DNA from 2 places in the Amnibacterium sp. genome. Region 2 is predicted to be linked to the other one. Evidence: predicted binding sites of a transcription regulator. Region 2 holds the regulator's gene; the other holds the start of a gene.
What was found. Region 2 encodes LexA, which represses DNA repair genes until DNA is damaged. Its sites were predicted from a motif close to TCGAACANNTGTTCGA; they were not measured.

Region 1: the regulator LexA is predicted to act here: its motif matches at 7,493-7,508, upstream of ACTHLI_RS04670 (DUF222 domain-containing protein).

The regions. Positions count from the first base shown of each region.
Region 1 is NZ_JBQCGC010000031.1:11,851-26,088, reverse strand. It holds gene pepN (aminopeptidase N) at 1-438, shown strand, start outside; gene fgd (glucose-6-phosphate dehydrogenase (coenzyme-F420)) at 632-1,663, shown strand; gene ACTHLI_RS04710 (NAD(P)/FAD-dependent oxidoreductase) at 1,685-2,623, opposite strand; gene ACTHLI_RS04705 (hypothetical protein) at 2,669-3,148, opposite strand; gene ACTHLI_RS04700 (RNA polymerase sigma factor) at 3,145-3,678, opposite strand; gene ACTHLI_RS04695 (DUF4349 domain-containing protein) at 3,750-4,583, opposite strand; gene ACTHLI_RS04690 (trans-sulfuration enzyme family protein) at 4,638-5,708, opposite strand; gene ACTHLI_RS04685 (SDR family NAD(P)-dependent oxidoreductase) at 5,736-6,488, opposite strand; gene ACTHLI_RS04680 (TetR family transcriptional regulator) at 6,565-7,158, shown strand; gene ACTHLI_RS04675 (VOC family protein) at 7,203-7,406, opposite strand; gene ACTHLI_RS04670 (DUF222 domain-containing protein) at 7,553-9,382, shown strand; gene ACTHLI_RS04665 (VOC family protein) at 9,443-9,841, opposite strand; gene ACTHLI_RS04660 (helix-turn-helix transcriptional regulator) at 9,852-10,286, opposite strand; gene ACTHLI_RS04655 (LysR substrate-binding domain-containing protein) at 10,300-11,178, opposite strand; gene ACTHLI_RS04650 (MFS transporter) at 11,264-12,550, shown strand; gene ACTHLI_RS04645 (type 1 glutamine amidotransferase domain-containing protein) at 12,636-13,205, shown strand; gene ACTHLI_RS04640 (winged helix DNA-binding domain-containing protein) at 13,228-14,238, opposite strand, start outside.
Region 2 is NZ_JBQCGC010000105.1:104,281-118,518, reverse strand. It holds gene ACTHLI_RS15155 (MarR family winged helix-turn-helix transcriptional regulator) at 1-368, shown strand, start outside; gene ACTHLI_RS15150 (SseB family protein) at 386-1,153, opposite strand; gene priA (bifunctional 1-(5-phosphoribosyl)-5-((5-phosphoribosylamino)methylideneamino)imidazole-4-carboxamide isomerase/phosphoribosylanthranilate isomerase PriA) at 1,150-1,884, opposite strand; gene hisH (imidazole glycerol phosphate synthase subunit HisH) at 1,902-2,567, opposite strand; gene hisB (imidazoleglycerol-phosphate dehydratase HisB) at 2,564-3,163, opposite strand; gene ACTHLI_RS15130 (histidinol-phosphate transaminase) at 3,160-4,248, opposite strand; gene ACTHLI_RS15125 (LysM peptidoglycan-binding domain-containing protein) at 4,289-4,774, opposite strand; gene lexA (transcriptional repressor LexA) at 4,973-5,653, shown strand; gene ACTHLI_RS15115 (ABC transporter ATP-binding protein) at 5,774-6,700, shown strand; gene ACTHLI_RS15110 (hypothetical protein) at 6,697-7,503, shown strand; gene ACTHLI_RS15105 (DNA-3-methyladenine glycosylase family protein) at 7,634-8,515, opposite strand; gene ACTHLI_RS15100 (GlxA family transcriptional regulator) at 8,527-9,480, opposite strand; gene ACTHLI_RS15095 (hypothetical protein) at 9,563-9,706, shown strand; gene hflX (GTPase HflX) at 9,711-11,210, opposite strand; gene ACTHLI_RS15085 (class I SAM-dependent methyltransferase) at 11,196-11,798, shown strand; gene dapF (diaminopimelate epimerase) at 11,802-12,668, opposite strand; gene ACTHLI_RS15075 (MFS transporter) at 12,680-13,810, opposite strand; gene miaA (tRNA (adenosine(37)-N6)-dimethylallyltransferase MiaA) at 13,901-14,238, opposite strand, start outside.

The DNA of each region.
Region 1 (14,238 bases), on a different contig from region 2:
ATCGCCGCCCTGCTCGCCACCGACGACACGACGAGCGGCCACGAGCACGCCCTGCTCGCCCGCGCCGCGATCCCCACGCCGGAGGCGAAGGCCCGGGCCTGGGCGGCGCTGTTCGACTCGGCGGAGCTCACGAACTCGCAGGTCGAGTCGACGGTGCGGGGCTTCTCGCGCGTGCTCGACCCCGCGCTGCTCGAGCCGTACGTCGACCGGTACTTCGCGGGCGTCGAAGCGGTCTGGTCGTCGCGCTCCTTCGCGCTCGCGGAGCCGATCGCGGAGGGTGCCTACCCGCGTCCGCTGGCGTCGGCGGCACTCGCGGACGCGGCCCGCTCCTGGCTCGCCGCGCACCCGGCCGCGCCGGCGCCGCTTCGCCGGATCGTCTCGGAGAACCTGAGCCGCACGGACCGCGCGCTCGCCGCCCAGTCCCGCGACCGAGCCTGACGCGCCTCCCGCGCCTCCGCCGCCGAGAGCACTTCGGCAGGCTGATCGCACTTCAGCAGGCTGAGCACGTCCGACTGAGCCTGCCGAAGTGATCAGAGCCTGCCGAAGTGCTCGGGGGTGCGGAGGAGGAGTGCTGGGCAGTGCGGAGGAGGGGAGGCGGGTTCGGCCCAGGTCGGCGGCCTAGCGTGGACGGGTGACCGGCAGCATCCCCCTCCGTATCGGCTACAAGGCGTCCGCGGAGCAGTTCGCGCCGCGCGACCTCGTCGAGCTCGCCGTCGGGGCCGAGGCCGCCGGCTTCGACTCCGTGGCGACGAGCGATCACTTCCAGCCCTGGCGGCACACGGGGGGCCATGCGCCGTTCTCGCTCGCCTGGATGGCCGCGGTCGGCGAGCGGACCTCGCGCATCACGATCGGCACCTCCGTGCTGACGCCGACGTTCCGCTACAACCCGGCGGTGATCGCCCAGGCGTTCGCGACGATGGGGGAGCTGTACCCGGGCCGCATCTGGATCGGGGTCGGCACCGGGGAGGCGCTGAACGAGATCGCGACCGGGTTCCGGGGCGCTGGCGAGCAGGAATGGCCCGAGTTCAAGGAGCGCTTCGCGCGGCTCCGGGAGGCCGTGCGGCTCATGCGCGAGCTCTGGACGGACGAGCGGGTCAGCTTCGAGGGCGAGTACTACTCGACCCACGACGCGAGCATCTACGACCGCCCGGCGACCCCGGTGCCGGTGTACGTCGCGGCCGGCGGTCCCGTCGTCGCGAAGTACGCGGGCCGCGCGGGCGACGGCTTCATCTGCACCTCCGGCAAGGGCATGGACCTCTACACCGAGAAGCTCATCCCCGCGGTGGAGGAGGGTGCGGCCGCCGCCGGCCGTGACGTCGGCGCGATCGACCGGATGATCGAGATCAAGGTCTCCTACGATCCCGACCCGGAGGCCGCGCGCGAGCACACCCGGTTCTGGTCGCCGCTGTCGCTCGGCAAGGAGCAGAAGCACGACATCACCGACCCGGTCGAGATGGAGCGGGCGGCGGACGCGCTGCCGATCGAGCAGATCGCGAGCCGCTGGATCGTCGCCTCCGACCCGGACGAGGTCGCGGAGCGGATCGGCGAATACGTCACGGCGGGCTTCACCCACCTCGTGCTGCACGACCCGCGCGACGACCAGCGCCGCTTCCTGGAGCTCTTCGAGCAGGACCTCGCGCCCCGCCTCCGCGCGCTCGGCTAGGGGCCGGAGGAGCGGCTCGCGTCAGGCCAGCTGCTCCACGATCGCCGCGCCGAGGTCGTCGCCGGAGCACCATGCGGCCTCGACCCGGCTCCGCTCGCTCCAGCCGTCGCCGCAGAACCCGACGCCCTCCGGGGTCAGGAAGAAGGTGCGGTCGCGCGGCTCCCGCGGGTGCGCGAAGCTCCAGCGGTGCACGATCACGTCGATCGGGTCCAGCGGCACGCCGAGCACGCGGCGCATCGCGTCGAGTACCGACGCGGCCGCCGCCTCCGGGGCCGACAGGTGGATCGACGCGACGTCCGACCTCGTGTGCGCGACGAGCACGGGTGCGCCGTCGCCGCGGCTCCTGCCGTCGTCGGCGAGCCACCGGATCGGCAGGTCCGAGACGAACGCGGCGTCGAACTCCGGCCACGAGCGCTCCGCGAACCGGGCGGCGACCGCGATCGCCGGCGCATACGGCTGCGCGGCCGCCGCCTGCAGCGCCGGATCCGTCAGGAGGCGGACCGCCTGCGGCCCCGGCATCGCGAGCACGACGGCGCGAGCGGGCGTCCCGTCCACCTCCGGACCGGGGCCGACCGTGCCGACGACCCGGCGCTCGACGTCGAGGCCGCGGGCGAGGTCCTCCGCGAGGCTCCGCATCCCGCCCGGCGCGGCGTACCGCATCGGGCCCGGCTTCGCCTCCCCGAGCCCGTGGGCGTCGGCGACCCGGAACCTGTCGGTCCACGCGCGCAGCAGCCCGCGGGCGGTCCAGTCGTCCGCGACCGCCCGGAAGCGGTCGTCCGACACCGTGCAGTAGGGCGCGCCGAGGTCCACCTCGTGCCCATCGGAGGTGCGGGCCCCCAGCCGGCCGCCCGGCCGCCTGCCTCGGTCCAGCACCTGCACCCGCAGCCCCGCATCGACGCAGCGTCGTGCGCAGGCGAGGCCGCTGAGTCCCGCACCGACCACGACGACGTCCACAGTCACCCGTCGATCCTCGCAGGGGCGCCCGCCGCGAGCCGGGGAGCGCGGTCAGCCCGGGAACGGCGTCATCCCGTGCCCGGAGCACGCCGCCGCACCCGGGTACACGTGCAGTCGGCCGTTCGCCGCGCGGCAGAGGACCGATGCGGGGGACGGGGCCGGGGAGGCGCCGGCGCCGGCCGCGCGGGAGGCCCCGCCCGCGCCGGGTCCGGCCGCCGCGCACGCGTGCAGCGCGGCGGCGGGCAGGCCGCTGCGCTCCACCTCGACCGACCGGGTCGGGGTCCCGTGGCACACCACCGCCACCCGGTCGGAGGCGGGAGCGCCCTTCCCGGAGCTCGCCGCGCTCCCGCTGGAGGTGCCCACCAGCACGGGCCGGACGAGCACGAGCCCGCCCCCGAGCAGCGCCACGGCGAGCGCGGCGCCCGCGACTCCGGCGGCGCGGCGCGCGGCGCGGCGGCGGAGGTCGATCCGTCGCTGCACCCCGCGCTCGATCCGGCGCAGCTGGTCGTCGGTGGGGAGGCCGTCGCTCATCGCTCGTCCTCCAGATCCCTGCGCAGGCGCGCGCGGGCACGGCTCAGCCGGTTGCGGACCGCGCCCTCGGTGAGCCCGAGCCGCGCCGCCGCCTCCGCGTACGCGACGTCCTCGACGAGGCAGAGCCGGGCCACGGCCGCGTCGAGGGGCGGGAGGGCGTCGAACGCCCGGCGCAGCAGGTCCGCGACCTCGCTGTGCTCCTCCGCGGGGAACCGCGGCTCGCGGGCCGCCTCCGCCTCGTGCAGCACGCGCCGCACCCGGGCGCGCCGTCGGTTGGCCGCGAGGTGCTTCACGGTCACGATGAGCCACGGGAGCGCGGAGTCGCCGACGAGGTGCACGCGGTGCCGCTTGCGCCACAGCAGGAGGAACGCGTCCTGCACCACCTCCTCCGCGTCCGGCTTGGACTCGATCGAGCGGTACGCGACGGCGTAGAGGGGGCCGGCGTGCCGGTGCACGATCTCGCCGAAGGCCGCCTGGGCGCCTGCGCCCGTGCGGGCCAGCAGGTCGGCGTCGCTCAGCGCTCCTGGCACCGTCGCCTCCCGCCGATCGCGCGATCGGTCGGCATCCTGCCAGGCGCCGGGCACGGAGGGGAGGGCCGTCGTCACGCCGACGTCGCGCGCGTGCGGCGGCGCACCACCCGCACGGCGAGCGCGGACAGGGCGCCCACGACGCCGAGCGCGAGTAGCCACGGCAGCGCGACGCCGAACCCCACCGCGAACGCCGCGAGCGCGTGCACGAGCCCCTGCGTGCCGGCGAGGAGGCCGCCGACGAAGTCCGACGGGCCGGCAGGCGGTACCGCCGCGGGGACGACGACGGACACGTCGAGCGTCGCGGACGCGACCTGGTCGGCCAGGGTCCGCTGCTGCGCCAGCAGCTGCTCGAGCGACGTCTGCCGGTCCGTCAGCGCGCCTTCCAGCTGCACGAGGTCGGTGCTCGACGTCGCCTTCGCGAGCAGCTGCTGCAGCCGGGTGATGGAGGCGCGGAGGCTCGTGATCCGCACGCCGGTGTCCGTGACGCGCGCGGTGACGTCGCTCGAGTCGACGGTGAGGTCCCGCACGTGCCCGGTGTGCTCGATCGCGGTCAGGACCGGCTCGAACCCCGCGGCGGGGATGCGGACCACGAGGTGCGCGGACGGCCTGCCGCTCGGGTCCGCGGTGCTGCGGTCGATGCGGCCGCCTGCCGAGTCGACGAGGCTCGTGATGCGGTCCGCGACCGCGATCGGGTCCCGGGCGACCAGGTGCAACGTGCCGGTGGTGACGATCGAGCGGTCGGCGGAGGTGCTCGCGGCGTCGGATCGGCTGCCGGAGGCGACCGACCCCTTGGCGGCGGCGCCGCCGACGGCGCTCGACCCGCTCGACGCGCTCGCGGTGCAGCCGGCGAGGGAGGCGATGGCGATCGCTGCGGCGAGGGCGGTGGCGAGGATCCTGGTGCGCACACCCCTCCATGTGCGCTGCGGCCGCCTCCGTCTCGCGCCGCGGTGCGCCCTGCCCTACGAGTCCGCAGGCAGCGCGGCCGCGAGGTCCTCCCACAGGTCGTCGACGTCCTCGAGCCCGACCGAGAGCCGCACCAGCCCCTCCGGGATCGTCGGCGCTTCGCCCGCCCAGCGGCGGCGCCGCTCGAGGCTCGACTCGACCCCGCCGAGGCTCGTCGCCGCGCGCCACAGCCGGACGCCGTGCACGAGCGCGTCCGCCGCCGCCGCGTCCGAGAGCACGATCGAGACGATCGCACCGAACCCGGGATACCGCGTCTCGGTGACGCCCGGGTGCCCCTCCAGGCGCCGTACGAGCCGCTGCGCGGTCGCCTGTGCGCGCTCGAGCCGCACCGGCAGCGTCCGGAGGCCCCGGAGGGCCAGGAACGCCTCGAACGCGGAGGGCACCGCGCCCCCGAGCGAGCGGGCGCCCGTCACCTTCGCCACGAGCTCGGGATCCGTCGCCACCACGGCCCCCATCAGCAGGTCGCTGTGACCGGCCAGGTACTTCGTGACCGAGTGGACGACGAGGTCGGCCCCGTGCTCGATCGGCCGTTGCAGGAGGGGCGTCGCGAAGGTGTTGTCGACCGCGACCAGCGCGCCGGCGGCATGCGCGCCGCGCACGATCGCGGGCACGTCCGCGAGCTCGAGCGCGGGGTTCGTGGGCGACTCGAGCCAGACGAGCGCGGCGCCGCGCGCCGCGGCGATCACGGCCGCGGTGTCCGTGATGTCGACCCACGCCGCGCGGACGGCGTCGCGCGCCTCCAGCTCCTGCAGCCGCGCCACGGTGCCCGTGTACGAGTGACGGGGCGCGACGACCGTGCCGCCGGTCGGTACGAGGTCGAGCACCGCGCTGACCGCCGCCATGCCGGAGGCGAACGACACGCAGGTGCCGCCCTCGAGCTCGCCGAGCGCCGCCTCGAACGCGGCCCAGGACGGGTTGGCGTACCGCCCGTACTCGAGCTCGCCGAAGGAGCCGTACGTCGAGGCGAGCACGACCGGCTGGTTGAGCGGTGCATCGGGCGCAGCGGGCGGGCGGCCCGCGGTCACGGCTCGGGTGGCGAATCGCAGGGGGCGGGAACCGTCGTCCATGCCGTCATCCTCCCGCGCCCACCGCGCTCACCAGGGCACGGGGGTGCCGTCCCAGGAGAAGAAGCCTCCCGTCGGTCCGTCGTCCGGCAGCAGCGCGAGCCGCACGGCGCCGGCCGCCGCCTCCGCAGGATCGCCCCCTCGCGACATCCCGGGGAGCAGGTTCGTGCGGCGCAGCCCGGGGGCGAGCGCGTTCACCCGTGCCCCCGACCCCTCGGCGGCGAGCGCCTGCGCGGTGTGGAGCGTCACGGCGTTCAGCGCGGTCTTGGACGATCGGTACGCGGTGCCCCCGCCCTGGACCGCCCGCCAGTCGAACTGCGGGTTGTCGCTCGTGGTCCAGGTGAGCGACGCGGTGCCGCTCGACACGTTGACGATTCTGGGATGCGGTGAGCGGCGGAGCGCCGGCAGGAACGCGGCGGTCACGGCGACGACCGCGAACACGTTCGTCTCGTAGGCGCGGCGGAAGTCGTCGAGCGGGCCGCCGAGCGGATCCGCCCCTCCCGGGTTGATGCCGGCGTTGTTGACCAGCACGTCCAGGGCGTCGACGGAGGCGGCCGCTGCGGCGATCGAGTCCTGGTCGGTCACCTCGAGCTGGAGGGGCCGGGCCCGGTCTCCGGAGGCGGACAGTTCGTCGATGGCAGCGCGCAGCCGGTCCGGATCCCGGCCCGCCACGTGCACGATCAGTCCGGCGTCGAGCAGCTGTCGCGCGATCTCGAGGCCGATGCCGCTCGTGGCGCCCGTGACGAGCGCGACGGAACCTGGTCCCGGTGCGGTGTCGTTCATGTCGTCTCCGATTCCAACTCCAACGATGGGGTTGGAGAAAGCGTACCCCTGCGCGGGCACCTCTACCGTTGGCGGCATGGCGTGGGACACCGAGGGCACGCGGCGGCGGCTGCAGGAGGCGGCGACGGCCGAGTTCGCCGAGCACGGCCCCGACGGCACCACCATGACGCGCATCGCGGCGCGTGCGGGGGTCAACAAGGAGCGCCTGTACGCCTACTTCGGGGACAAGCGGGCGCTGTGGGAGGCCGTGCTCACCGCGGAGCTCGACCGCCTGGCGGCGGCCGTCCGCCTGACCGGCGCCGGCTTGGACGACCTCGGCGAGTTCGCGGGCGCCACCTTCGACTTCCATGCGGCCCACCCGCAGCTCGCGCGGCTGCTGCAGTGGGAGGGGCTCGTCGGGGGTGAACCGGCCGCCGCCGAACCGCGCGGCGCCCACTACCGCGAGAAGGTCGAACGGTTCGCCGAGGCCCAGCGGGCGGGCGTGCTCGACCCCTCGCTCGACGCAGGCCACGTGGTGTTCGCGCTCATCGCGCTCGCCGCGTGGTGGCAGACCGTGCCGCAGCTGGCCGCGATGATCACCGGCGCCGATGTCGATGATCGGCAGGAGCGAGCGCGGCGCCGCGCGTTCGTCGTCGAGCTCGCCCGCAGGATGGCCGCGCCGAGGGCCTGACCGGCCTCGGAGCGTCGGTCAGTCGAGCGGCTGCACGAGCTGGATCAGATTGCCCACCGTGTCGCCGGATGCGCCTTGGGTTCGAGGGAGAGCTGTGTGGCGTCCGGCGAGTCGGAGGACACGACGGTCAGCCAGCGGAACTCGCCGAGCGGGACGTCGGCGGCGACCCGGAAGCCGAGCGGTCCGGTGTAGAAGGCGAGCGCGCGGTCCTGGTCGTCGACGAAGACGCTGACGGTCCGGAGTCTCATGTCGGGTCCTTCTCGTGGTCGGCATCCGCCGCCCCTCACCCTAGGCAGGGCGGCGGCTGCGCGAAAGGGATCAGGACAGCGAATCGGTGAACATATGTTCGCATTGGATCTTGCTAATGCGCAGCGTAAGTCGATATCATGTTCGCATGTCGCTCGCCGGGATCATCGCCGCGGAGCAGCGGCGGGTCGACCGGCTCGCCGCTCGTGATGCCGCGCGTGAACGTGACGCGGCGCGACGCGGAGGGGCGACGGTCCGGCCGCTCCGTCCCTCCCCGGTCCGGGTCGATCCCGTGCACGTGCTCGACAGCGAGCCGATCGATCCCTTCTGGCGCACCTGGCCCGAGGAGGACCCGACACCGCCCGAGGAGTCGTCCCCGTCGATCCCGGTCGACCCGTGGCCCCTGCTGCCCGAATCGGTGCGCATCCTGGAGGTCGACGGAGCGCGGCTCGCCCTGGTGACCGAGCGGATCTGGATGGGCGGGACACCCGCGCTGCCGGAGCTCATGGTGCAGCGGCTGCACGCGCGCCTCCGGACGGAACCGGGCGATCACCACCTCGACCTGCGCGGCTGTGAGCAGGAGACGCGCGCGTGGGCCCTCGCGGCCGCAGCCGCCGCCGGGCTCGAGCCGACGACCTGGCGGCTCACCGTGGAGGCGGTCGAGCGGTGGGCGGTCGACGACGCCGCTGCGGCGCACCTGCCGTGTGCGCCGAACGCCAAGCCGGACCCGGACCCGCTCTTCGAGGCGCTGGCCGTCGTCGCCGAGCAGCAGCGGTGGCACAACCGGAGCGAGATGCGTCGCATCGTCGCTGCGGTCGCCGCGTGGCGCATCGCGCAGGCCAGGGAGGGGGCCGGAGCGGCGAACACGCCCTATCTGAACGGCTTCTTCCAGGACCTCGGGCTGCAGCTCGGGACGGTGTGGACCACGGCGCGGAACACGGTCCACCTGGCGGACCGCGTCGAGCGGTCCCTGCCGGCGGTGTGGCAGCGGTTCCTCGCAGCGGAGGTCCCCTGGTCCTCGATGCGTGCGGTCCACGCGGCCATGGAGGGCATGGACGAAATCGTCCTCCCCGCGTACGACGACGGCGCGTGCACGATCCTCGCGGAGGTGCCCGCGCCGCAGGTCCGCGATGCACTCCGGCGGCTCGCGGAGCGCCTCCAGGCGTCGAGCGCGGACGACCGGCGAGCGCGAGCGATGCGCAGGCGTTCGGTGATCGTCGAGGCCGGCAAGGACGGCATGGGCTGGCTCCACGCGTACCTGCCGATGGAGGCGCTGCTCACGATCGATCGCCAGCTCACGAAGGCGGCGGTGCTCGAGCACGGCCGATCGGGCGGTGCCGTCGGCATCGGCGCCCTCCGGGCGGACCTCCTGCAGGACGGCCTGATCGAGGCGCTCGCGAACGACGCCTCGCGGGAGGACGCACTCATCCCCGAGCGCCGCGGTGTGCAGGCGAAGGTCGTCGTGCTCCTGCCGGCCATGACGGCCCTCGGCCGGTCTCGGCAGCCCGCGGTCCTGCAGGGCTACGGCCCGATCGGCATCCGGACCGCGCTCGGCCTCGCCGGGACGGCGAAGAACTGGATCCGGGTGCTGACCGACCCCTTCACCGGCGTCCCCGTGAGTCTCGGCCGCGAACGGTACCGGCCGACCGCCGACATGCGGACCCTGCTCAGGGTCCTCGACGGCGGCGGCAGGGGCCCGGGTCGACCGTGCGCGCCGGAGCAGGCCGAGGTCGACCACAACCGCTCGTTCTGGAAGAACGGCGAAGGCGGCGCCACGGCGATCGACAACCTCATGCTTTTGTCGCACTTCGACCACGGGCTCAAGACCGCGGGCGAGATCGACGTCGTCCAGCTCGCGGACCGCACCGCCATCGTCACCACGAGCGCGGGCAACCGCTACGTCACCCGGCCGCTCGACCCGCTCGGACCGACACCCGTGCCGCCGGACCTCCTGGATCCCGACGACTGCCCCTTCTGATCCCGGACCGGCTGATCCCGGACCGGCCCCGTCGGTGCGCGTGCGCTCGTTCTTCGGGGATCAGGGCTGCTGCAGGACGCGGACCACGTTGCCGGAGGGGTCGCGGAACGCCGCGTCGCGCGGGCCCCACGGCTGGTCGGCGGGCTCCGAGACCACCTCCGCACCGGCCGCGACCGCACGGTCGAAGAGCGCCTCGAGGTCGTCCGTCGCGAACACCCACGGGCCGAACGTGCCCTTCACGACGAGCTCCTCGAGCGCTTCGCCGTCGGCGGGGGATCGGCCGGCGTGCGGGTCCGAGAGCACGATCTGCGCGCCTCCCGCGTCGCCGAGGGTGATCCAGCGGTGGCCGCCGGAGGAGACGTCCTGCGCGACCGGCAGGCCGAGCGCGTCCCGGTAGAACGCGAGTGCGGCCTCCGGGTCCGAGACGGGGATGGGGGAGTACTGGAGCGAGATCCGCATGCCGGGCAGGCTAGGACGCCGGGGTACCGGCCGCTTCTCCGATCCTGCTCGTCCGCCGGGGACGCGTGAGCACGCGAGCGGCGCAGTCGGGCATCTGCGCCTCGGCGGGATGCTCCGCCGCCCGGTAGGCGGAGGGCGTCGTGCCCACGATGTCGGTGAACCGGCTGGAGAAGGAGCCGAGCGAGGACGCGCCGACCGCCATGCACGCCTCCGTGACGCTCGCGCCGGCGCGCAGCATCGCGCACGCCCGCTCGATCCGCCGCGTCATCAGGTACTGGTACGGGGTCTCCCCGTAGACCGAGTGGAAGCGCCTGCTGAAGTGCGCGGCCGACAGATGCACCGCGGCGGCGATGGCCGGCACGTCCAGCGGTTCCGCGAAGCGACGGTCGATCAGGTCCCGGGCGCGCCGGAGGAGCACGAGCTCCGCACGACGCTCCGGGATCATGCGCGGGAACCTATCAGCGGGCCGGGACGCCGAGCGGGGCCTGTGCGGAGAGCGTCGCGCTGCGGATCGCGGTCGTGAGCGCCTCCACCGCCGACCGCGGGGCCGCGGGGTTCGAGAGCAGCCGGAAGTCGACGGCGCCGAGCGTCGGCAGCCCGAGCCGCACCTCGACCTTCTGGAGGTCGGAGGGGATCAGCGAATGCGCGAGCACCGCGATCCCGAGGCCCGCCCGCGTCGCGGCGAGCATCGCGTTGATGTCCCGCGCGATGCAGGCGATCCGCCAGCGGCGGCCCGACGCCTCGAGCGCGTCGATGGCCATCCGACGGGTGAAGCTCGGCGCGCGATGCACGACGAGCGGCACCTGCTCCTCCTTCACGAACGGCTCCGCGTCCTCCGCGGCCCACACGAACTGGTCCCGGAGCACGAGGGTGCCCTCGCCCGCTTCGACGGACGGCTGCTTGACGAACACGAGATCGAGATGGCCGGCCGCGAGCCGCCGCGTGAGCACGCCGCTCTGGTCGACGGTGAGCTCCAGGTCGACCTGCGGGTTGAGCCGGCGGAACTGCCGGAGGATCCGGGGCAGCTGCGTGATCGCGAGGTCGTCGGCCGTGCCGAACCGCAGCCGGCCCCGGGTGGGGGAGGAGCGGAAGTACGACTCCGCGTCGGCGTGGGCGCCGAGGATCCGGTGGGCGAACCCCGCCAGCGCCTCGCCCGCCTCCGTCAGTCGCACCCCGCGCGTCTCGCGCGTGAAGAGCGCGCGCCCCACCTCGTCCTCCAGTCGACGCATCTGCTGACTCACGGTCGGCTGGCTGATGCCGAGCTGCTGTGCGGCAACGGTGAAGCTGCTGCCGCCCGCGACGGCGAGGAACGTGCGGAGGAGAACCGGGTCGTACATCGCCCTACCCATTCGAGAAGTGAATGACGGATATCGAACTCCATTCCCAAGTGGAATGCCAGTGATTCCGTAGCGTGGGAACGGCATGTCCCACGCGCTCCTCCTCCCCGCCCGGATCCGACCCGCTCTCAGCGGCTTCGCCCCGCTCTCCGTCCCCAACTACCGGCGGTTCGCCGGCTCGAACGTGCTCGCGATGAGCGCGACCTGGATGCAGCGCATCGCGCAGGACTGGCTCGTGCTGCAGCTCACGCACAGCGTCGCCGCGGTGGGCATCACCACGTTGATGCAGTTCACGCCGTCGATCCTGTTCGGCCTCCACGGGGGCGTGCTGGTCGACCGCTTCGCGCGCCGTCGCCTGCTCATGGTCACGCAGTCCCTGGTCGGGCTCGTCAGCCTCTTCCTCGCGTCGGTGGCGCTCACGGGCACGGCGACCGTGTGGATGGTGTGGGGCGCGGCCTTCGCGATCGGCTGCGTCACCGTCGTGGACAACCCGGGGCGTCAGGTGTTCGTGAACGAGCTCGTCGGCAGGGAGCACCTGAAGAACGCGCTGAACCTCAACGCGGCCGTGTTCCAGCTCGGCGCCTTCGTCGGCCCCGCCGTGGCGGGCGGCCTGATCGGCGCGGTCGGCGGCGGGTGGGCCTTCCTGATCAACGCGCTGGCCTGCGGCGTCACCGTGTTCATGCTCACCCGGCTCGACGCCTCGAAGCTGCAGCCCGTGCCGACGCCGCAGCGCCGGCCGAACGCGCTGCGGGAGGGCGTCGCCTTCGTGCTGCGCACCCCCGCGATCCGCTACTCGATCCTGATGCTCGCGTTCCTCAGCGTCTTCACGCTCACGATGCCGGTGCTGCTCGCCGCGTTCGCGACCCAGGTGTTCCACCTCGGGGCGTCGGGCTACGGTCTGTTCAACTCGCTCGTCGCCGTCGGGGCCGTGGCCGGCGCTCTCGCGTCGACGCGCCTCACGCACCTCCGGCTCCGCATCGTCATCCTGTGCGGCACAGCGTGGGCGGCCGTGCTCGCGATCGCCGCGATCATGCCGACCGTGCAGACGTTCGGCGTCGCGCTCGTCGTGTCCGGCATCGGCAGCCAGTACTTCTTCCAGTCCGGCAACCCGCTCGTGCAGCTGTCGACGGTGCCGGAGGTGCGGGGGCGCGTGATCTCGGTGTGGGTGCTCGTGGTGCTCGGCGGCCAGGGGATCGGCGGTCCGATCATGGGCGGGATCGTCGATGTGCTCGGCGCTCGCGGCGGCATGCTGATCGCCGGCGGCGTGCCGGCCGTCGCCGGGATCGTGCTCTCGATCCTGCTGGCGCGCCGCGGCTCCCTCCGGCTCGAGATGAAGCCGCGACTGCCGGTCGTGCGGATCGTGACCCGCTAGCCGGGCAGGACATTCCCACCTGCGCCTCGGCCGGCGTGCACCCGGGCCTCCTACCGTCGCTGGCTGACATCGCAAGGAGGAACCCATGGCGGAGCAGGATCTGGGCGGGCGCAAGGTGCTCGCGGTCGTGACGAACTACGGCGTCGAGCAGGACGAGCTGGTGGTGCCGACCGAGCGCCTGCGCTCGAGCGGGGCGACGGTGGACATCGCCGCGCAGCAGCAGGAGGACGTCGTCACGCTGGTCGACGACAAGGACCCGGGGCGGACGGTGCAGCCGAGCACGACCATCGGCGCCGTCGACGCCGCGGACTACGACCTCCTGCTCCTGCCGGGCGGGGCGATCAACGCGGACAAGCTGCGCCTGGACGAGGACGCGGTCGCGCTGGCCAAGGCGTTCGTCGCGGCCGGGAAGCCCGTGGCGGCGATCTGTCACGCGCCCTGGACCCTGGTGGAGGCGGGGGCGGTGCGCGGCAAGCGGCTGACCTCGTTCTGGTCGCTGCGGACGGACCTCGTGAACGCCGGCGGCGAGTGGGCGGACGAGCCGGTCGTGGTGGACGACAGCGACGGGTGGACGCTCATCACGTCGCGGAACCCGGACGACCTCGACGACTTCGTCGGCGCGATCGACCGCGCGCTCACGGCCGTCGCCGCCTGAGGCGATCGGGTCGCGGCGGCGATCAGGCGGGGAGGATCTCGGCCTCCTTCTCGGGCATGCCGAGGTAGGCGAGCACCGCCGCCGCGTCCTGCAGGAGCGCGTGCTCGGTGCGCTTCGCGAGCGGGCCGAACGGGGAGATCCGCACGCGGCCTCCCGCGATCCGCCAGAGGCCCACCGGGCGACCGCCCGCGAACGCCCAGGACCGGAAGATGCCGCCCGCCACGACCTGCGGGTCGTGGACGCCGAGCACCGCCTCCCGGGACGCCCAGCCGTGCAGGATCGGGTCGAAGTTGCCGAGCAGCCGGGTGGGCAGCGGGGCCGGCTCCTCCCGCTCGGGCAGGTCGACCAGGCCGTCGCCGACCGCCACGGTGTCGATGGCCGCGAGCCCGGCCCGCGCGTCGCGCAGCGGCAGCTTCGCCCACACCGCGAGGTCCCGGTCGGAGGACGGCCCGTGGCCCTCGAGGTAGCGGCGGGCGAGCAGCGCGAGCGCCGCGCCGCGGTCCAGGGGCTCCGGCGCGGGTCCGAGCCAGTCCTCGGCGAGGACCATGCGGTGCTCGCCGTCCTGCACCGGCCCGCGGATCAGCCGATGCCGCAGTGTGGCCGCGAGCAGCACGTGGACCAGCGCCTGGCCGGCGGTCGGCACGCCCACCGCGTCGAGCGCGGCGCGCAGCTCGTCCCGGGTGCGCGGCGCCTCCGCGACGGCGGCCGCGACCGTCTCGACACCGAGCTCGGCCTGCTCCGGCGACACGCCCTCCTGCGCGAGGCGGCGGAGGGACTCGGTCCGCAGCCGCGGGGTGGTGAGGTCGTGCAGCCACCAGAAGTCCTGCGCGCCCACGAGGTGCAGGGTGCCCCGGTTCAGCCAGGACACCACGAGGGTGCGCGACCCGCTCAGCGCGGCGTCGACGTCCGCCGCGGTGACCCCTCGCGTCCTCGCCCGCACCGCCAGGCGGAACCCGCGCGGATCCTGCCCCTGCACCGCGAGCACCCGGCCCACCGCCTCCTCGGCGGACGCGGCCGGGCGCCCGCTGAGCAG
Region 2 (14,238 bases):
CCGACGCGCTGACGCACGTGGCGGTGTCCGCCCTCGCCTCGATCGACCGGCTCGGCGCGGTGCGACCGGGCGAGCTGGCGCGGATCGAGGGCATCGCGGCACCCGGGATGACCCGCCTCGTGACCGAGCTCGAGCACCGGGGGCTCGTGACCAGGTCCGCCGATCCGGCGGACGGCCGCTCGCAGCTCGTCCGGCTGACGCCGGCGGGCACGGAGGCGGTGGCGCAGGCGCGACGCGAGCGCGCGGCGGGGGTCGCCTCGATCCTCGCCGAGGTCGCCCCTGACGACCTGCCCGCACTCGAGTCCGCCATCGCGACCCTCGAGGCGGCCCTCCTGGCCACCACGCCGGGTCCGGGCCGCACCGCCTGAAGCGCTCCCCGAGGGGTTCAGCAGAAGGCGGCCTCGAGCCGTACGGCCATCGAGTCCACCCTGGCGCGCACCACCGGGTCCTCGGTCCACCGCCGCTGGACCCTCGCCATCAGCTCGCCGACCTGCTGCTGGTCCAGGGTCTCGTGCAGGACGATCACGACGAGGACCTCGGCGCCGTCGAACGACGCCCGCGGATCGCCGGCGCCGACCCGCGCGGTCGTCACCGCGGGCTCGTCGGCGACCGCGGCCCTGATCGCCCGCCCGACCTCCGGATCGCCCCAGGGGGCGCGCCACGGCAGATCGCGGGCCAGCGCCTCGAGCGCGCTGCGTCGGACGCCGAAGCGGTCGGTCGCGGCGTCGATCACGACGAGCTCCGTCCCGTCGCTCGCCGCGCCGAGCGCGACCTGCCTGGCCGGAGCGGGCACGGGCCGCGCCTTCGGGTTCCACGCCTGCATGGCCGCAGCGGAGGAGAACGCGGGCAGCACCCGGCGACCGTCCGGCCCGGCCACCGTCACGAGCGCGAGCTCCGCGGTCTTGTCGAAGGCGTGCCCCGAGGCCGTCTCGCCGCGCTCCCCCACCTCCGCGAGCAGCGGGACCAGGAGGCGCGCCCCGCGCAGCGCGTCGACGACCGCCTCGACCCCGGCCTCACCGGCGTGGAACGCCGCGAGTGCCTCCACGTACGCCGCGGGCGCGGTGCCGTCGTCGTGGCCCCACGGGGACGGCTCGAACGACCGGCCGGCGAACGGCCTGCCCGCCGAATCCGCGCGATGGGCGGCGTCGCTCACAGCGTCGCGACGGCGAGCGCCTCGCTGAGCGTGAACGCACCCGCGTACAGCGCCTTGCCGACGATCGCGCCCTCCAGGCCCGCATCGGTGAGCGTGCGCAGCCGGCGCAGGTCGTCGAGGCTGGCGATGCCGCCGGAGGCGACCACCGGCTTCCCGGTGCGTTCGAGCACCTGCGCGAGCAGCTCGAGGTTCGGTCCGGCGAGCGTGCCGTCCTTGGTCACGTCGGTGACGACGTAGCGCGAGCACTCGGCCCGCTCGAGCCGGTCGAGCACCTCCCAGAGGTCGCCGCCCTCCCGGGTCCAGCCGCGGGCGGCGAGCGTCGTGCCGCGCACGTCGAGCCCCACCGCGATCCGATCGCCGTAGAGGGCGATGACGCGCTCCGTCCACGCCGGGTCCTCCAGGGCCGCGGTGCCGAGGTTCACCCGCTGCGCCCCGGTGGCGAGCGCGGCCTCGAGGCTCGCGTCGTCCCGGATGCCGCCGGAGAGCTCGACCCGCACGTCCTCGACCCGGTCGATCACCGCGCGGATCACATCGAGGTTGCTCCCGCGGCCGAACGCCGCGTCGAGGTCGACGAGGTGGATCCAGGAGGCGCCCTGGTCGGCCCAGTCCCTGGCGGCCGCGATCGGGTCCCCGTACCCGGTCTCGGTGCCCGCCTCCCCCTGCACGAGCCGCACCGCCTGGCCGCCGGCGACGTCGACGGCGGGCAGCAGGACGAGCGGGCGCTCCAGCATGGACTTCTCGGGCAGGCTCACAGGGTCTCCAGCCAGTTGGTGAGAAGCCGCAGACCGGCCGCGCCGGACTTCTCGGGGTGGAACTGCGTCGCGGCGAGCGGGCCGTTCTCGACGGCCGCGACGAAGGGGCCGCCGTGCTCGCCCCAGGTCACGAGCGGCGCGGCGAGACGCGCGGCCGGCGGCATCGACCAGGAGCGGACGCCGTACGAGTGGACGAAGTAGAACCGCTCGTGCTCGACGCCCGCGAAGAGCCGTGAGCCCTCAGCCGGGCGCACGAGGTCCCAGCCCATGTGCGGCAGGACCGGCGCGTCGAGCCGCTCGACGTCGCCCGGCCACTCCCCGAGGCCGGGGACGGCCTCTCCGCCCTCGAGACCGCGCTCGAACAGCACCTGCAGCCCGACGCAGACGCCGAGCACCGGGCGCCCTCCCGCCAGCCGCCGCTCGATCAGCTCGGGACCGCGGGCGGCGGTCAGCCCGGCCATCACGGCCGCGAACGCGCCGACCCCGGGGACGTAGAGGCCGTCCGCCTCCTGCACCGCGGCGCGATCGGCGGTGAGCCGCACGTCGGCGCCTGCCGCCTCGAGCGCCTTGACGGCGGAGTGGACGTTGCCGCTGCCGTAGTCGAAGACCGTGACGCGCGGGCGCCGACCGCCGCGGGCGGCGGCGGACGCGGGCACCGTCACAGCGCCCCCTTCGTCGACGGCACCCCCGCGACCAGCGGGTCGAGGCGCTTCGCGGCACGGAAGGCGCGCGCGAAGGCCTTGAACTCGCTCTCCGCGATGTGGTGCGGGTCGCGACCGGCGAGGACGTCGATGTGCGCCGTCATCCTGGCGTTGAACACGATCGCCTCGAAGACGTGCCGCACCATCGCGCCCGTGAAGTGGCCGCCGATCAGGTGCAGCGCGAAGCCCTCCGGCTCACCGCCGTGGACGAGGTACGGGCGCCCGGAGAGGTCGACGACGGCGCGCGTCAGCGCTTCGTCGAGCGGGACGGTCGCGTCGCCGAAGCGGGCGACGCCGACCTTGTCGCCGAGCGCCTCCCGGATCGCGTCGCCCAGCACGATGCCGACGTCCTCGGCCGTGTGGTGCACGTCGATGTCCGTGTCGCCGGAGGCGGTCACCGTGAGGTCCGTCAGCGAGTGCTTCGCGAAGGCGGTGAGCAGGTGGTCGAGGAACGGCACCGACGTGCTGATGGTCGATGCGCCCGTGCCGTCGAGGTCGAGCGACAGCTCGACGCTCGACTCGGAGGTCGACCTGGACCTCGTCGCGGTGCGGCTCATCGGGCACCCACCGGGGTGAGCGCGCCCATCGCCTCGAGGAACACGTCGGTCTCCGCCGCGGTGCCGGCGCTCACCCTGAGCGCACCGGGGATCGCGAGGTCGCGGATGAGCACCCCCGCGTCGAGCAGTCCCTGCCAGAGCGCGGCGGGGTCCGCGACGCCGCCGAACAGCAGGAAGTTCGTCCAGCTCGGCCAGACGCGGTAGCCGAGCGCCTCCAGCCCGGCCGCGGTGCGGTCCCGCTGGGTCCGGATCTCGTCGACCATCTGCAGCATGAGCGGCGCGTGCGCGAGCGCGCCGAGCGCCGCCGCCTGCGTCAGCGCGGACAGGTGGTACGGGAGGCGCACGAGCCGCAGCGCGTCCGTGAAGGCGGGATCCGCGGCGAGGTAGCCGAGTCGCGCGCCGGCGAACGCGAACGCCTTGCTCATCGTGCGGGAGACCGCGAGCCGTGGGCGGCCGGGCAGCAGCGTGAGCGCGCTCGGGGCGTCCTTCGGCATGAACTCGCCGTACGCCTCGTCGACGATCAGGATCCCGCTCGTGGCGCCGTACGCGGCCTCGATCGTGTCCAGACCGACCGGGGTGCCGGTCGGGTTGTTCGGTGCGCAGAGCACCGTGATGTCGGGCCGGGTGCGCTCGATCTCCGCGACGACAGTCGCGGGTTCGAGGCGGAAGTCGTCGTCCCGCCGCCCGAGTGCGACGGCGGTACCGGTGGTCACGGCGTAATTCGGGTACATCGAGTACGTCGGCGGGAAGGTGAGCAGCGTCCGTCCGGGTCCGCCGAAGGCCTGGAACACCTGCTGCAGCACCTCGTTCGAGCCGTTCGCGGCCCACAGCTGCGCCGGCGAGAGGCCGTGCCCCAGGTAGTCCGTCAGGGCCTCCCGGAGTGCCGTGAACTCCCGGTCCGGGTATCGGTTCACGTCGTCGAGCGCGATCGCGACCCGCTCGAGGATGTCGACGCGCACCGCCTCCGGCACCGGATGCGTGTTCTCGTTCACGTTCAGCGTCACCGGTACGTGCAGCTGCGGGGCGCCGTAGGCGGTCCTGCCGACGAGGTCGGCGCGCAGCGGGAGGTCCGCGAGCGAGGTCACGCCCACGATTCTCGCAGACGGCGCGGGGACCCCTCCCGGGTCAGTCCCCGGCGGGCAGGAGGAGCACGGCTCCCGCGTCGACGCCCGCGCCGCCGAGGTGGTTCACCCGCTCGATCGCCGCGACCGTGACGCGCGGATCCGCCTGCGGCGCGACGCGCTCGGCGATGCGCCAGAGGGTCTCACCGCTGCCGACCACGACGGTGCGCGGCGCCTGCCTCGGCGCCGCCTCGGCGACCCCCGGTGCCGCCGCGAGCAGCGCCCCCGAGAGCGCAAGCAGGGCGGGCAGCACCACCAGCACGACCTGACCGCGGCGGGTGAGCCGCAGACGCGGCGCCGGGGCGCGCCCGGACCGGGCGGCGGCGGCCTGCGGCATGCCGGCGACGCGCGGCGCACGCACCACGGGCACCCGATGCGCGCAGGCCGCGCCTCCCCGGACGGCGGCGCGGCGCGCAGGCACGGGCCGCAGCTGCACCGCCGCCGGCTCCGCCGCCTCGTACTCGATCCAGTCGTTCTGCACCGTGAACATCGCGTTCCCCTTCCGCAATCGCCGTCGAATCGAACATAGCTTCGAGCGCTCAATCCGTGCAAGCAGATCTTCGATCGGGGGTCCGACATCGCCGGACGTCCGATCGAACACGTGTTTGCACCCGGCACGCGGTCCGAATACCATCGGTGTGACTCCCGGATGCGGGGTCACGCGGGGACGCGGGAGCGTGGAGGACCGATGACGGACGAGCAGGCCACCGGCCGGACGCGATCCCGACGGCGGACGTCGCTGTCGCCGAAGCAGCACGCGATCCTCGAGGCGATCCAGCGCTCGGTCGCGTCACGCGGCTACCCGCCGAGCATGCGCGAGATCGGCGACGCGGTGGGACTGGCGTCGCTGTCGAGCGTCACCCACCAGCTCAAGCAGCTCGAGCTCTCCGGCTACCTCCGCCGCGACCCGAAGCGTCCGCGCGCCCTCGAGGTCGTCATCCCGGTCCCCGTGTCGGCCTCGGCCGAGTCCGACACCCATGCCGTGCCGGTGGGCGATGCGGCGATGGTGCCGCTCGTCGGCCGCATCGCCGCCGGCATCCCGATCACCGCGGAGCAGCAGGTCGACGAGGTGTTCCCCCTCCCTCGCCAGCTGGTCGGCAAGGGCGACCTCTTCATGCTGAAGGTCGTCGGCGAGTCGATGATCGACGCCGCGATCTGCGACGGCGACTGGGTCGTCGTCCGATCGCAGCAGACCGCGGACAACGGCGAGATCGTCGCCGCGATGCTCGACGGCGAGGCGACGGTGAAGGTGTTCCGGCAGCGCGACGGCCACACCTGGCTGCTGCCCCGCAACTCGGCCTTCGAGCCGATCCTCGGCGACGAGGCCGTCGTGCTGGGAAAGGTCGTCGCGATCCTCCGCGCCGTGTGACGACGCGCCCGGGTCTCGGTTCATCCCTCCGGATGAGATCCGTCGCGATCCTGGGCACGGATCCCTCGGCCTCTCTACGGTGGTCGGAGGCGCGCGCCGGTCGCGCCGGAGGGAGCGCCCGTGATCGAGGCGAGAGGGCTGGTCAAGCGATACGGCGCGAAGACGGCGGTGGCAGGGATCGATTTCGACGTCCGGCCGGGAGTCGTGACCGGGTTCCTCGGCCCCAACGGCGCCGGCAAGTCGACGACGATGCGGATGATCGTCGGACTCGACGCGCCGACCGCGGGGACCGTTCGCGTGAACGGACGCCCGTACCGCGACCACGCGGCACCGCTGCACGAGGTCGGGGTGCTCCTCGAGGCGAAGGCTGCGCACCGCGGGCGCACGGCGCGCAACCACCTCAGAGCGCTGGCCGCCACGCACGGGATCCCGGACCAACGGGTCGACGAGGTCATCGATCTCGCCGGGTTGCGGGACGTGGCCCGCAAACGCGTCGGCGGGTTCTCGCTCGGGATGGGGCAGCGGCTCGGCATCGCCGCGGCGCTGCTCGGCGACCCGGCGACGCTGATCCTCGACGAGCCGGTCAACGGGCTCGATCCGGACGGCGTCCGGTGGGTCAGGACGTTCGTCCGGGAGCTCGCCGCCGAGGGCCGGACCGTGCTGCTGTCCTCGCACCTCATGAGCGAGATGGCGCAGACCGCCGACCACGTGATCGTCCTCGGCCGCGGCAGGGTGCTCGCCGACATGCCGATCGGCCAGCTCATCGCCGGCGGCGGCTCGAGCGTGCGTGTCGCGTCCCCGCGGAGCGCCGAGCTCGCCGCCGTGCTCCGGTCCCACGGCGCGACGGTCTCGGACGGGCAGCACGACCTGTTCGACGTCGCCGGGATCGACGCCGCCGCGGTCGGCGAGGCGGCGGCCGCCGCCGGCATCCCACTGCACCAGTTGACGACCGTCGAGTCGTCGCTGGAGGAGGTCTACCTCGCGATGACCGCCGAAGACGTCGAGTACCGGAGCGGGTCCGCCGTTCCCGAAGGGAGCCGGGCATGAGCGCGGTCGTCACGACCGACCGGGCCGGTACCAGAGGGGTCACCGCCGGGGGCGTGCTCCGGTCGGAGTGGCTGAAGCTCGTCAGCGTGCGCAGCACCTTCTGGACGACGGCGGTGTCGCTCGCGCTGACCGCGGCCGTCTCCGTGCTGCTCGGGGTCGCCGCGCGACCCGATCCGAGCGGCGGCCCGTCGAATCTGCCGCTCGTCGGCGCCTCCGTCAGCCTCAGCCTCGTCGCGCTCGTGGTCGGCGTGCTCGGTGTGCTGTCGATCGGGGGCGAGTACGCGACCCTCCAGATCCGCTCCTCCTATACGGCGGTACCGGCACGGTGGCCCGCGCTGGTCGGCAAGGGCGTGATCGTCGGGCTGTGGTCGTTCGTGCTCGGGCTGGTCGTCACGTTCGGCAGCTTCGGGGTGGTCGCGGGCCTGTTCGGCGCGAAGGGCGTCACCGTCGCCTTCGACGGCGACACCGTGGGCGCGCTGCTCGGCGGGGCCTCCTACCTCGCCGTCGTGGCGGTGTTCGCCGTCGGGCTCGGCGCGCTCGTCCGGGCGTCGGCCGCGGGCATCACGATCCTGGCCGCGCTCCTCTTCGTCGCGCCGACGATCGTGAACCTCGCCGCCGCGCTGACCCGGGCGGATTGGCTGCGCACGGCGGGCGAGTACCTCCTCTCGTCCGCGGGCGGGGTGCTGTACGCCGGCCCGGACCCGACGGCCATCCCGCTCTGGGGCGCCCTGATCGCGCTCGTCTGCTGGGTCGCCGCGGCGTGGATCCCCGCCCTGCTGCTGACCAGGGCCCGCGACGTCTGAGGCACGCGGGATCGCCGTCGACGGTCTCGTGAACGCGCGCGACCTCGGCGGACTCCCGCGCGCGATGCTCCCGGACGACCAGGCGACGGCACTCCGCACCTGGCGCGGGACCCTGCCCGGCTGACCCCGCTCAGGCCGGCAGCGTGTTGACGGCGTGCACCCCGGTCGCCCAGAGGTACTGGACGGCGTGCGTCCGGTATGGGCGCCACGACTCCGCCCGGGCGGCGAGCGGGCGGGGCGCGTCCGGGAGCCCGAGCCGTCGCGCCGCCTGCACGACGCCGAGGTCGGTGGGCAGGAACGCGTCGACGTGGAGCGCGCGCATCAGCACCGTGTCGGCCGTCCACGGCCCCACGCCCGGCAGGGCGAGCAGCGCGGCGCGGACCTCGTCCGGCGGCGAGGCGAGGTCGACCGTCCCGTCCGCGAGCGCCGACGCGACGCCGAGCACCGTCCGGATGCGGGACGAGGGCATGCGCAGCACCTCGGTGAGGCGGTGCGGCTCGGCCGCGAGCGCCTCCGCGGTCGGGAACAGATGGGTCAAGCCGCCGTCCGGCGCCTCCAGCGGCTCGCCGAAGGCGGCGACCAGCCGCGCCGTGTGCGTGCGAGCGGCCGCGGTGGAGACCTGCTGGCCGATCACCGCTCGGAGGACCATCGCCTCCGGGTCGAGCGTCCCGGGCGCGCGCCGGCCCGGAGCCGCGACGACGAGCGGAGTCAGCACCGGGTCCGCTTCGAGCACCGCCTGCATCGCGTGCGGATCGAGCGCGAGGTCGAGGGCGATCCGCACCCGGGCGAGCGCCTCCGCCTCGTCGCTCCGGTGGGCGAGCCGGAGCGACGCGGGCACGCCGTGCGCTGTGGGCAGCCCCACCTCGATCACCGCGGCGCCGTGGGCGAGCCGGACGGCGGCGCGGTAGGCGCCGGCCCGCCACTCCTCCACCCCGGGCACGGCGGTCGCCGCGAGATGGCCGTAGAGGTTCGAGGGGTCGAGCGGCGGGGTGAACGGCAGGTGGAGCAGCACCGGTGCCGCGCTCAGGCGGGGACCAGCCCGAAGCGGCGCCGGTAGGCCTGCGGCGACACGCCGAGCTCCGTCGCGAAACGGTGCCGGAGCACCGACGCTTGACCGAATCCGACATCGCGGGCGATCTCCTCCACGGAGCGGTCCGTCGACTCGAGCAGCGACCGCGCCGCGAGGAGCCGCTGCCGAGCGACCCACGCGGCGGGTGTCGCGCCGGTGGCCTGCCTGAACCGGCGCGCGAACGTGCGCGGCGACTGGTGCGCGCGCGCAGCGAGGATCTCCACCGGCAGGTCGTCCGCGAGGTGCGCCTCGATCCAGTCGAGGAGGGGCGCGTACCCGTCATCGACGTGCTCCGGCACCGGGGCGGCGATGTACTGTGCCTGCCCGCCGTCGCGCTGCGGAGGCACGACCATCCGCCGGGCGATGATGTTCGCCGCGGCCGCGCCGAACTCCTCCCGCACCACGTGCAGCGCGGCGTCGATGCCCGCTGCGGTACCGGCGCCCGTGACGATCTTCCCGTCCTGCACGAACAGCCGGTTCGGGTCGACCGAGCTCGCCGGGAACCGCTCGGCCAGCGCCCGGGCGTGCATCCAGTGCGTCGTGCTCGGTCGGCCGTCGAGCAGGCCGGCCTGCCCGAGCACGAAGGCGCCGGAGCAGGCGCTCAGCACCCACGCCCCCCGGTCGTGCGCGGCGCGGAGCGCGTCGAGCACCCGGGGGTCGGCCCTGTCCCCGACGGGCAGCGCCGGCACCGCCACGAGATCGGCGTCCGCAGCGACGTCGAGGCCGTTCGGGACGTCGAGCGTCATGCCGTGCGGGAACGGGAGCGGTCCGGGATCGGCGGCGACGACCCGGAAGTCGAACGAGGGGACGCCGTCGTCGTGGCGATCGATGCCGAACACCTCGCAGAACACGCCGAACTCGAACACGGCCATGCCAGGCATGGCGAGCACGGCGACCTTCCGCAGCATGCGCTCAGTCTGGCAGAGAATCGACGGACGATGTCCGTTCTGCCACTCGTGGCAGGATCCCGGTGGCCGTAGCGTCCCTGCCATGGCCTTCGTGATCCTCCTCTTGCTCCTCGCCGCCGTCGCCGCGGGCGCCGTGCTCGGCACGGTCGAGGCCGTGCGCCGGGACGGGTACGGACCGCGGCCCGACCGCTCCGACCGGACCGCGGACCCGCGCCGCCTGCTCTGACGCCTCAGACCAGGTAGGGCTCGAGGACGGCGCGTTCCTCGTCGCCGACGAGCGCCTGGATGCGCGCACCGGTCTCCTCGTAGACGGTCGCGAGCACGCGACCCTTCTCGTGGAGCAGCGACACGAGGCCACCCTCGTCGAACGGGATGAGCACCGTGACCTCGTGCCGCGGCACCGGCAGCAGCGCGCCGATCGTCGCGAGCAGGCGGTCGACGCCCTCCCCGGTCCGCGCCGACACGAACAGGGCGGTGGGCTCCATCCCGCGCAGCACGAGCCGGGTCGCCTCGTCCGCGAGGTCGGCCTTGTTGAAGACCACCTGCTCAGGCACCTCCCGCGCACCGACCTCCGCGATCACCTGGCGCACCGTCGCGAGCTGCGCGGCCGGGTCGGGGTGCGAGGCGTCGACGACGTGCAGCACGAGGTCGGCGTGCTCGACCTCCTCGAGCGTCGAACGGAAGGCCTCCACCAGCTGGTGCGGCAGGTTGCGCACGAAGCCCACCGTGTCCACGAGGGTGTACGGGCGGCCGTCGGCCGTCTCCGCACGCCGCACCGTGGTGTCCAGGGTGGCGAACAGGGCGTTCTCGACGAGCGCCCCGGCCCGCGTGATGCGATTCAGGAGGCTCGACTTGCCCGCGTTCGTGTACCCGGCGATCGCGACCGACGGCACCGCGTTGCGCACCCGGTTCTGCCGCTTGACGGCCCGGGACGGAGCCATGTCGGCGATCTCCCGGCGGAGCTTCGCCATCCGGGAGTGGATGCGCCGGCGGTCGAGCTCGATCTTCGTCTCACCCGGTCCGCGCGAGCCCATGCCGGCGCCTGCGCCGCCCACCTGGCCGCCCGCCTGGCGGGACATCGAATCGCCCCAGCCGCGCAGCCGCGGGAGCAGGTACTGCAGCTGCGCCAGCTCCACCTGCGCCTTGCCCTCCCGGCTCTTCGCGTGCTGGCTGAAGATGTCGAGGATCACGGCGGTGCGGTCGATGACCTTCACCTTGACGACGTCCTCGAGGGCACGCCGCTGGCTCGGCGCGAGCTCGGTGTCGGCGATGACGGTGTCGGCGCCGACCATGCGGACGATGTCGCGCAGCTCCTCCGCCTTGCCGGAGCCGAGGTAGGTGGAGGGGTCCGGGTTCGGCCGGCGCTGCAGCAGGCCGTCGAGCACCTGCGCGCCGGCGGTCTCGGCCAGCGCGGCGAGCTCCGCCAGGCTGGTCTCGGCCTCGACCTGGCCGCGCGAGTACACGCCGATCAGCACGACGCGCTCCAGCCGCAGCTGCCGGTACTCGACCTCGGTGACGTCCTGGAGCTCGGTCGAGAGCCCCTGCACCCGACGGAGCGAGTTGCGCTCCTCCAGGTCGAACTGCTCGCCGTCGAAGTCGTCGTGCGTCGCGTCGATCGCGCGCTCGAGGTCAGCGGTGTGGATGGTGTCGGTGTCGCGCAATGCGCCTCCTGCTTCGCGGTGCCCGATGCTCCGCGTGTGGTTCGATGCTTCGTCGTGGATGGGGAGCACTACTTCAGCGCGCAGCCCGCGAGCGAGCGCCGCGAGCGCGTCATCCGGGTCGTGCTCCAGGGTGAGCCGTTCGAGCTGAGGACCGCGGACGGCGTGTTCAGCTCGGAACATCTCGACACCGGGACCGCCGTGCTGCTCGCCTCGGTCCCGCCTCCGGCGTCGGAGGGGGAACTGCTGGACCTCGGCTGCGGCTGGGGTCCGATCGCGATCGCGATGGGCAGACGGTCTCCTGGTGCTTCGGTGTGGGCGGTGGATGTGAACGAGCGCGCCCTCACGCTCGCCGCCGCGAATGCCCGACTCGCCGGCGTCCAGGTCAAGACCGCATGCCCCCAGGATATTCCCGCCGGGCTGGAGTTCGCGACGATCTGGTCCAATCCTCCGATCCGCATCGGCAAGGACGCGCTGCACGAGCTGCTGCGGACCTGGCTCCCCCGGCTCGCGCCCGGCGGGGAGGCGTGGCTCGTCGTGGCGAAGCAGCTCGGCGGCGACTCGTTGCAGCGGTGGATCGCGGAGTCCTTCCCGGACCTCGACGTCAGCCGCGCGACGACCGACAAGGGGTTCCGGGTGCTGCGGGTCGCCCGCGGCTGAGGGTCAGACGTCGACGACGCCGGTGTAGACGAGCTCCGCCGGGCCGGAGAGGGCCACGTGCTCGCCGTCCTCGGCGGGGAACATCCGCACGCCCAGCACGCCGCCCGGCACCGTGACGCGCCACTCGTCGGGCGCTCCCCGCCCGGCCCAGTGCCGGGTCGCGAGCGCGGCGGCGACCGCACCCGTACCGCAGGACAGCGTCTCCCCGCTCCCCCGCTCGTGGACCCGCATGCGGATCCGCGCGACGCCGTCGTCGTCGACGAGCGGGTCCTCCGGTCGCACCAGCTCGACGTTCGCACCCGTCGGGGGCGCGGGATCCAGCACGGGGGCCCCGGACAGGTCCGCTCCGGTCAGCTCCTCGTCGTCCGCGAGCGCGACGACGACGTGCGGGTTCGGCACGTCGATGGACAGGCCGGGCCGCACGACGTCGACGCCGGCGATCCGCACGGCGACGTCGTCGGGGCCGAGCGTCCACCGGCCCAGGTCCACGACGTAGCCGGTCCCGCTCCGCTGCACGGTCATCACGCCGCCGCGGGTCGCGATCGGCAGGCGCTCACCCGCCGGCAGCTCGACGAGCCCCTCCTCGATCAGGAAGGCGGTGAACACGCGGATGCCGTTGCCGCACATCTCGGCGGTGGACCCGTCGGCGTTGCGGTAGTCCATGAACCACGCCGCCGCCGTCCCCTGCGGCGCGAGCGGCTCCGCCGACGTGGGGACGGCACGCAGCAGGCCGTCCGCGCCGATGCCGAAGCGCCGGTCGCAGAGCCGCGCGACGTCGCTCGGCTTCAGGTCGAGCTCGCCGTGCGGGTCGGCCACGAGCACGAAGTCGTTCCCGGTGCCGTGTCCCTTCGTGAAGCGGAGCTCGGCCATGGCGGATGAGCCTACCGAGCGTGCGCGGGGCGGGAGGGCGCGAGCGGACCGAGCCGGCGCCGCACGGCCGTCGTCGCGCCGGCCGCGGCGGCGAGCAGGAGGGCGGGCGCCGCGTACGCGACGCCGGGGACCGCACCGGCGACCAGGGAACCGACGGCGGCCGCGACGATGAGCAGCGCGACCTGGAGCGCGAACACGGTGGGGATCCTGGCGGGTGCCACGAACCGGTCGAGGCCGAGCGCCGACCCGAGGGACTGCGTCCCGGTCGCCAGGCCCAGCGCGACGGCGGCGGGCACCGCGGGCGCGCCGACGAGGAGCAGCAGGTAGACGAGCGCCATCCCGCCCGAGCCGAGCGCGAGGAGGCGGAAGGCGTGCCGCGGTCCCACCCGGCCCCCCAGGAGCACCGCGCCCGCGACCTCCGCGAGCGCGAGCACCGCGAACGTGGCGCCGGAGGTCGCCGCACCCGTCCGCAGCGGCACGAGCACCTGGAGCGTGCCGATCCCGAAGCCCGCGGCCGCCGCCCCGCCGAGCAGCACCAGCACGCCGCGACCCGGCACGCGACCGACGGGGGCGACGCCCCCCGCGGCGCCACCGCGATGCGCCACCGCGAGGAGCAGCGCGGCGAGCACCCCGCCGGCTGCGGCGATCGGCGGGACGAGGCCCACCCGACCGGCCGTCGCCAGCGCCGCAGCCGCGATGGGGCCGAGCGCGATGCCCGCCTGGAACAGCACGTTCACGAGCGCGTAGGCGCCCGGGCGATCCCGGCCCGGCACCGAGCTCGCGAACCGTCCCCGGACGGCCGGGGTGATCGCCGGGATCGCCAGGCCGGCGAGCACGGCCCCTGCGATGCGGGCGTCACCCGCGAGCAGCACCGCCGCGACGGGACCGAGCAGCGAGAAGAGCGGGAGGAGGAGCGCCGCGCGGACGCGCGCGAGCAGCGCGCCCTGCGTGACGACGCCGACGGCGTTCCCGATCCCGAACGCGGCGGCGAGCAGCCCCGCCTCCCCGGCCGACCCGTGCCGGTCGAGGACCGCGAGCACGATGCCGAGCGGCCACATGCCGATCGGGACCGCGCCGATCAACGCTGCGATCAGCGAGAGGGCCGTGGATGGCTGCTGCAGCAGTCGGCCGTAGGTGCGCACGGGGGTCCTTCGAGACACCCACCCACCCGGAAGAGGCTGCTCCCTCAGGGGGCCGCACGGCGGCCCGGGACCAGGATACCGGCCTCGCGGTCAGTCGGCCGCCTGCGCCATCGCCTCGAGAACGCGCTCCGTCCGCCTCGGATCGTCGCCGTCGACCGCGAGCGCGCCCTCGTCCCTGGCGAACCACGCCCGCTGCCTGCGGACGACGCGCCAGGTGAGGCGCACGGTCTCGGCGAGGCCGTCCTCCTCCGACATCCGTCCGGCGAGCACGGCGATCGCCTGCGCGTACCCGATCGCCCTCGACGCCGTCTGGCCCTCCGCGAGGCCGCGGGGCAGCAGGGCGCGGACCTCGTCGAGGAGCCCCTCCTCCCGCCACATCCGCTCCGCGCGCGCGGCGAGCCGGGCGGCGAGCGGATCGTTCGGCACCT